Regions from separate parts of the Leuconostoc sp. UCMA20149 genome, predicted to be linked through region 2. Evidence: predicted binding sites of a transcription regulator. Region 2 holds the regulator's gene; the other holds the start of a gene.

Region 1 (4,437 bases), on a different contig from region 2:
ACGCGACCTGCTTCAATCAACGGGCGCATATATTTGTAGAAAAAAGTGAGTAACAAAGTTTGAATATGAGCCCCATCATCATCGGCATCAGTCATGATAATAATTTTACTGAATGCGGCATCATCTACTTTGAAATCAGCTCCAACGCCACCACCAATTGCATAGATTAACGTTGATATTTCTTCATTCTTCAAAATATCAGCTAATTTGGCCTTCTCAGTGTTCAAGACTTTACCACGTAAGGGTAGAATCGCTTGAAACTTACGGTCTCGACCTTGTTTAGCTGAACCACCGGCCGAATCACCCTCGACTAAAAATAACTCGTTCTTGTCGGCATTTTTTGATTGTGCTGGTGCCAGTTTACCTGACAACAAACGATCTTTAGCACCCTTTGATTTGCCAGTACGACTTTCGTCGCGCGCCTTACGTGCTGCTTCACGGGCTTCACGGGCTCTGATTGCTTTGCGAATCAAGCTCTGCCCAAAGTCACCATTCTCCATCAAGAAACGACCTAAAGTTTCATTAACAACCGCATCAACAATTCCACGAGCTTCCGGTGTACCTAGCTTATCTTTAGTTTGACCTTCAAACTGTAAGAATTGTTCTGGCACACGCAATGAAATAACGGCGGCTAAGCCTTCACGTACATCTGTCCCTTCCAAATTCTTATCTTTATCTTTCAACAAATTGACTTTTCGGGCATATTCGTTAAATGCTTTGGTCCATGCAGTTCGAAAGCCAACCTCATGTGTACCACCATCTTGAGTTCGCACATTGTTGACAAATGATAACAATGTTTCCGAATAGCCGTCGTTATATTGGGCAGCAACGTCAACAACAATACCTTCTTGCTCGCCCTCAAAAGTCATGACTGGTCCGATCGTTTCTTTGTCTTCATTTAAAAAGCCAACGAACGCTTCCAAGCCTTTTTCATAATGATATTCTTCAATGCGAACTGGATCTACTCGTTCATCTGTCAACGTGAATTTAACACCACTCATTAAGAAGGCAGATTCACGTAACCGCTCTGACAATGTTTCGTATTTATAAACTGTTGCACTAAATATCGATGGATCAGGCTTAAACGTTACCGTCGTACCAGAATGCGCTTTTGTTTTGCCTAAATCACGCAGTGTACCAACAGGATTACCACCATTCACAAAGTCTTCTTCCCATTTGTGTCCATCACGAACAATCGTTACTTGTAAACTTTCCGATAAGGCGTTCACAACTGATGACCCAACACCATGTAAACCACCTGATGTCGCATAGCCACCTTGCCCAAATTTACCACCGGCATGTAGGACGGTCAAAATAACCTCAGGGGTTGGTTTACCTGATTCATGCATACCTACCGGCATACCACGCCCAAAATCTTGCACAGTTATGGCGTTATTAGGATGAATGGTCACACGAATATCATTGCCAAAGCCACCCAGAGCTTCATCAACAGCATTATCGACAATTTCGTACACTAAATGATGCAACCCGCGACCGTCAGTTGAGCCAATATACATCCCCGGCCTTTTTCGAACGGCTTCTAACCCTTCTAAAATTTTTATTGAATCTGAATCATAATGATTTTTTTCTGGCATGTTTATTTATCCTTAAAAACACGAACCAGTGTTCGTGCGTTAATGTCAATCTATTTTATAATAGATTAAAAAATGTATTCTGACAAGTGGTAATATTTTAAAATTGATTAGTCATGCCATATACTAAGTGCTTTTATGGTAAACTAATAAATGGTTTTTAGTTAAAGGAGTTAAGTTATGTTAACCACCATTACCATGTTTATTTTGGCCTATTTATTAGGTTCTTTAGTGCCAGGCTATTGGGTCGGCAAAATTTTTTATCATAAAGACATTCGTGACGAAGGGTCCGGAAATATTGGCACAACAAATTCATTCCGTGTTTTAGGCGTTCGAGCCGGTATCACCGTTTTGGTTCTCGATCTACTGAAGGGAACGGCTGCTGGACTACTTCCCTTATTGTTTCACAGTAACATTAATCCAATGATAATTGGATTAGGGGCAATTCTAGGGCATACCTATTCATTTTGGATTGGTTTCAAAGGTGGCAAAGCGGTTGCCACTTCAGCCGGTGTGTTGCTAGCTTATAATCCGCCTTTCTTTTTAATGGTCTCTGCAGTATTCATCATCACTTTATTGATTAGTTCGATGGTCTCTCTGAGTTCTATGATTGGATTTGGATTTGCAACGGTGGTTTCCTTTTACTTTCATGATTGGATATTAACACTAGTTGCTATTGCATTAACTATTTTTGTTTTCTATCGTCATCGTAGTAACTTATCACGTATTAAAAACGGCACTGAAAGTCTTGTCTCGATTGGTTGGTACTATCACCACAAAAAAAGCGCTCAGAAATGAGCGTTTTTATTTGTGATCGGTGTCAAAAATAATTGTTACCGGACCATCATTTGTCAATGTTACTTGCATATCAGCACCAAATGTACCAGTTTCAACTGGTACACCGGTTTTCAATAAACGATCATTAAATAAGTCATACATCTTTTCTGCAAAATCAGGTGCACCGGCGTCAGTAAAACTTGGTCGATTACCCTTTTTGGTATTAGCGTACAACGTAAATTGTGAAATTGACAATATACCACCATTGATATCCTTAAGACTCAAATTCATATGGTCGTTTTCATCACTAAAAACGCGTAAATTGGTAATTTTACGAACAAGGTAATCAATTTCATCCTCTGTATCATGATCACTAATACCTACCAAGAGCACAAAACCTTGTCCTACTTGACCGGTTGGTTGACCATCAATTGCTACAACTGCTTGTTTGACGCGTTGCACTACTACTCTCATATTGTCTCCATTTAAGTATATCTTTTGTTGTTATCATGATACGTGAAATAGCATTTGGTTTCAAGCGACGTAAAAACAACGCAGCATGGACCGTTATCAACAAAGCATCCAGAGGGTCACTTTTAATCACATAAAAAATAAAGAACATAATAGCAGTTGGCGGCAACAAAAAAAGAACAAAAGCAATCCATAATCGTTCAAACCACCAATATTTCAAATCAACAAGTAGTTCATCTTTTTTAACTGTCAAGGGTTTTAATTGCGTTAAGTTATATTTTCCTTTTTGCCGACCAAAGTACCAAGCTAAAAATGGCAATCCAGCAGTTAAACATAAGCACAGCCACCATAAAATTGGCTGATGTATCACAAAATGAGGCAACGTGATAAAGCGATCAAACAGCCAATAGGGTGTCACTAAAATACCACTCACAATCAGTAACCAAAGTAACCATTTATCTGCCTTAGCTTCTGGCAAAACTTGAGGTGTGAAATAAACCTCGTGATGCCGCTTATCAACTAATAGCGTCCCCACTTTTCCCTCTTGTCTGATTGATGCCATTGTAATTAAATGCATAGTATGCTCTCCTAATATGCGCTATATTTTCAAAAAACAATATAGCACAAAAAAAAGACTTATCGCCTGATAAATCTTTTAATCTCACTACAAAAGGAACTCATTAATGAAATGCGCGTTCAACATCATATACTGAAGGCAGATTATTGAGCGCATCCATAATAACGGTTAACTGCTCAACATTACGCACGCCAATTGATAATGCCACTTGTGCCATGCCATTTTTTGTCACATGACCATTAACTGAGTTGACATATTTGGTACGCCCATTGACGCTCCGCAAAACATCGTTCAACAAACCATTGCGATTTTCTCCACGAACAGTTAGATCAGCATCATAATTAGGTTTCAAGCCAGAATCATCTTCCCATGCGACATCAACTAGCCGTTGTCCCTGTGCTTCAGCAGCACGAATGTTGGGACAGCCAAGGCGATGGACAGATATACCACGTCCCTTTGTGATATAACCTTTTACAGCATCTCCTGGCACGGGTGTACAACAACGTCCTAATCTGACCAACAAATTATCAACGCCTGCAATCACAATATCATCAGCAGAGGCTTTTTGACGTTTAGTAAATGCCGTTTCATCACGTTTAATGCCATGACCTTCTTCAAGCATTTCACGTTGCAACTCTTGTGCCGCTGCTTCTTGTTGTGCTTCTCTTATTTTTTCAGTGAGTTTATTGACAACACCAGGTAAGGCAACATCGCCAAAACCAATCGCAGCTAGCATATCATCAGATGAATGATAGTGCATTTTTTCGGAGACTTCCTGAATATTGTCTGCCGTTAATATAGCATTGACATTATAGCCACCATCTTTGATGCTGTTACTCAATAATTCTCGAGCTGCTTCAATATTATCATCACGATCAAGTTGCTTAAAATACTGCTTAATTTTATTACGAGCACGACGCGTTGACACAAGTTCAAGCCAATCACGACTTGGTTTGGCATTAGCTGAGGTAGTGATTTCAATAATGTCACCGGTTTTAATTTTATAATCCAGCGGCACAA
Region 2 (4,437 bases):
AAAATAGACAAAAAGCCGGCAATCAAGGTTGGTATGGAATTATTTTATGCAGAAGGACTGGATTTTGTCAGAGATTTACGCCAAAAAGGATTTGATATCTTTTTAGATTTAAAACTTTATGACATTCCCAACACTGTGGGCCATGCAGTTGCCAATATTGCAAAATTAGATGTTCAGTATTTAACGTTACATGCGGCCGGCGGGACTAAGATGATGACTGCTGCAGTTGCTAATAAAGGTCAAAACTTAAAAATACTAGCAGTGACGCAATTAACATCTTTTTCTGAAGCTGATGTTCAAGAAATTTCCCAATCGACAGTAACGTTGGTAGAAAATGTGTTGCACTTAGCAAAAATGGCTGACAACGCAGGTGTGGATGGCACGATTAGTTCGCCTTTAGAAGCTGGTATGATACAAGCTAACACGCAATCAGATTTCTTAACCATTACGCCTGGTATCCGTTTAGCTGGGGATAACGCAAACGATCAAAAACGTGTCACAACACCAGCCAAAGCAAAACAATTAGGTGCAACGGGACTGGTTGTTGGCCGTTCGATTACTAAAGCTAGTGATCCAGTTGCCGCATACCAACAAGTATTGAATGAATGGAGTCGTTAAATGACAGATTATGCAAATGAAGTTGCTAATGATTTACTAGAAATTGGTGCGGTTAAATTTTCACCGGAGGCACCATTCACATGGGCGTCAGGTATTAAAAGTCCGATTTATACTGATAATCGCATGACGATTGGTTTTCCAAAGGTTCGAAAAAACATTTATAGTGGTTTAACAGAATTAATCAAAACTGAATACCCTGATGTTGAAATTATTGGCGGTGTTGCTACAGCAGGGATTCCGCACGCAGCCTGGGTGGCGGAACAATTAGAAAAACCAATGATTTATGTCCGGTCAAAACCAAAAGATCATGGAGCGGGTCGCCAGACAGAGGGTGCAAACGTAGCGAATCACAAAGTAGTGCTAATTGATGATTTGATTTCAACGGGTGGTTCAGTCCTGGCTGCAGCAAAAGCAGTTGAAAAAGAGGGTGGTAATGTTTTGGGCATTGTGTCAATTTTTTCATACGAACTGTTAGCTGGCGTAAAAAATTTTGAGAGTGCTAATTTAACTTTTAAATCATTGACAACCTATTCACAGCTGATGACATTGGCTATTAGTCGAGGAGACTTGGCTGAAGATCAGATTGAAACATTAAATGAATGGAAAAAGCAACCTGAAAAATGGCAAGTAAACTAAAAAAAATCGACAATATTGTCGATTTTTTTTAATAGATTGCGTCTCGATAAAGACCAATAACTTTACCGAGAATGGTAACTTGCTTTAAAATAATTGGCGCCATTGCATCATTTTCAGGTTGCAATCGATAATGATCTGCTTCACGGAAAAAGCGTTTTACAGTTGCCTCATCATTGTCATTCATTGCGACAACGACGTCACCATTATCAGCATTTTCTTGACGACGAACAATGACTTTGTCACCATCCAAAATACCAATATTGATCATTGATTCGCCATGAACATTAAGCATGAACAAATCACCATCAAATTGCATTAGATTGTCAGGAATGGGGAAAAATTCTGTTGCCTCTTCTTCAACGGCCAAAATTGGTGTTCCTGCTGTCACAACACCGAGAACAGGAATCTTACCAGGCGTAATTGAAACACCTAGCATTTCTAACCCAGCGTCTGTGATTTCAATGGCGCGTGCTCTTGGTTTTGAAGCATCTTTTAAGAGATATCCTTTTTTAACCAAACGCTCAATATGGCCATGAATGGTAGATGACGAAGATAATCCAACGGCCTCACCAATTTCCCTGACTGTGGGAGGAAAACCGTTAGTTGATTGGGCCTCATGTATAAATCTTAAGACTTGTATTTGTTTGCTTTCTTGAATAATTGCCATGATGGGGTTCCTACTTAATAATTAGTAACTCAATTATACCCAAAAAACACGAACAAATCAAACACGTGTTCGTGATTTTATAAAATGCCAAATAAGTATCCAAGAATATTTATAAATTCTTTAGAAACCACGTGATTTCTGTTCGTTTTCTGTGTATAAAGGACTGGAATTTTGAACTTATTAACTTCACTTTTTTGATGGCATGCACTAACCGGCTGTGATATAATTGTTATCAGACATTCGATGAGGAGAAATAAGATGAGTACAGGACTTGTAATCTTGATTGCGGTTTTGGCCTTGGCGATTGGTTTGGCTGGTGGTTTCTTCTTGGCACGTAGTTCAATGAAAAACTATTTGGCTAAGAATCCACCAATTTCTGAAGAAATGATGAAGTCAATGATGATGTCAATGGGTCAAAAGCCATCACAAAAAAAGTTGAATCAAATGATGGCTCAAATGAAACAACAAAGTGCAAATGCGCAAAAAAAATAAGCTTAGCGCTTATTTTTTTTGTATTCTTTTAGGATCAATGTAGTGCCAATCAGGATTAATTTCATCATCTAATTTATCGAATGCTGATTGCATGATGTCTGTATATTTGGCGATGTTTTCAGCATTCAATTTATCGGCGCGATCAATGTAGATTGGCTCTCCAAAATTAATTGTGGTATTATGGCGTTTAAAGAGGTGGCTAAACTTCACTGGGCCTTGGTATACCGCCGGTACAATTGGTTTTCCGGCCATACGCGCAATTAGCAATGATCCGGACTTCAAATCATCGCTGTGGCGCGAACCAGACGGGAACATGATCAATGATCTTTGACCACTTTTCAACTCACGAACTGGATATTTGATGACACTAGGACCAACGTTTTCACGATCAACAGGGAAAGCACCTGCTGATTTAATAAGCCATGCCAGTGGTTTAAATTTAAAAAGTTCAATCTTGGCCATAAAAATAAAATGTTTAGGATAGGCAGCCACAGCGTACCATACAGGGTCCCACCAAGTGCGATGTGGGCCAACTAAGACATAATTATCATCTTTAGGTAGTTTGTCACGGTTCATATATGTAATGCGACCGTTGATTGTCCAAATAATAGCCACGGCAACACCGCGCAGAAACTCGTAAAATTTCATATTTATTCACCTCATAAACGAAATCAAATTCAATTTTACCGAGAAAAGGGAAGAAACGCAAATGACAGAGCTAAGTTTAGCATCCGGTGAACGGATTGATGGCTTACCATCTCAAAATATTAAAATTATTCAAAATCCAGATATGTTTTCCTATTCACTTGACGCTATTTTATTAGCACATTTTGCAGATGTTAAAGGTAAAGGACGGGGACATGCTGTTGATTTGGGTGCCGGCACTGGGGCGGTGGGGTTATTTTATGCGCCAAAAGTGAGTGGCCGCGTCACATTAGTCGAAATCCAGCCTGAATTGGCAGCCATGGCACAGCGCAGTATTGATTTGAATGGAATGTCTGATCGTGTTAGTGTACTGCAAAAGGATATGAAAAATATTTTTGAGGACATCAAACCGGGATCGGTCGAGACCGTGTTGAGTAACCCACCTTATTTTCCTTTAAATGACACCACTAAAACTAATCATGATCATCACTATGAATTAGCGCGCCACGAATTAACAATCAACTTACCAAATTTAGCTCAAATTGCTAATAAACTGTTGAAAAATAACGGTAAATTCTATATGGTCCATCGACCAGACCGTTTGGCAGATATTTTTGCAGCTTTTGCTAACCGCAAACTTATGATTAAGCGGATTCAATTCGTCTATGGTAAGGCAGATCGTGAGGCAAATATTGTTTTGGTCGAAGCGATTAAATCAGGACGTCCGGGTGGCGTACGAATTTTACCAGCTTTAATTGCTTATGATGACAAAAATGATTACACACCCGAAATGAATAACATTTTGTATGGCAAGGCTTGGTCATAATGAAAGCATATTTTTTTTACGTTTTATATACTGCTGACGGCTATTTTTATGGTGGTTTTACAGATGATGTCTTGCGTCGTTTAGCGACACACGAATCAGGAAAGGGAGCTAAATTTACACGTGTTAAATCGCGTCATCCACTTCAATTGATTTATCAGGAATCATTTGAAACTAAAAGTGATGCATTAAAGGCAGAGGCAGCTTTTAAAAAGCTGACGCGATCCCAAAAAGAAATGTTTCTACTAGCACACAAAGTAGATAAGGTGTGGCAATAAAGTCCTTGCTAAACATATAAAAATACCGTATAATTTATCTTGTTGTGGAAAACAACAAATACACACGACAAACGAGAACACGTAGGTGCAGTGATGTCAGCGTGAACCACGAATTTGTCGGCGGAAAAACCTAGGAGGCCATATCATGGCAGTTATTTCAATGAAAGAACTCCTCGAAGCAGGAGTACACTTCGGTCACCAAACACGTCGTTGGGACCCAAAGATGGACGAATACATCTTTACAGAACGTAATGGTATTCACATCATCGATTTGCAAA

Evidence for each region. Region 2 encodes LexA, which represses DNA repair genes until DNA is damaged. Its sites were predicted from a motif close to CNAACANNTGTTNG; they were not measured.
Region 1: parE (DNA topoisomerase IV subunit B) is a predicted target of LexA. The motif match lies at 1,617-1,630, and genes of this name have one in related genera.

The regions. Positions count from the first base shown of each region.
Region 1 covers NZ_VJYC01000005.1:3,044-7,480, reverse strand. Annotated here, with positions in the region: gene parE (DNA topoisomerase IV subunit B) at 1-1,595, opposite strand, end outside; gene plsY (glycerol-3-phosphate 1-O-acyltransferase PlsY) at 1,773-2,390, shown strand; gene dtd (D-aminoacyl-tRNA deacylase) at 2,397-2,843, opposite strand; gene FF105_RS05395 (hypothetical protein) at 2,797-3,417, opposite strand; gene FF105_RS05390 (RelA/SpoT family protein) at 3,521-4,437, opposite strand, start outside.
Region 2 covers NZ_VJYC01000003.1:160,394-164,830, forward strand. Annotated here, with positions in the region: gene pyrF (orotidine-5'-phosphate decarboxylase) at 1-618, shown strand, start outside; gene pyrE (orotate phosphoribosyltransferase) at 619-1,254, shown strand; gene lexA (transcriptional repressor LexA) at 1,283-1,921, opposite strand; gene FF105_RS04005 (YneF family protein) at 2,180-2,413, shown strand; gene FF105_RS04010 (lysophospholipid acyltransferase family protein) at 2,423-3,061, opposite strand; gene FF105_RS04015 (tRNA1(Val) (adenine(37)-N6)-methyltransferase) at 3,123-3,884, shown strand; gene FF105_RS04020 (GIY-YIG nuclease family protein) at 3,884-4,159, shown strand; gene rpsB (30S ribosomal protein S2) at 4,305-4,437, shown strand, end outside.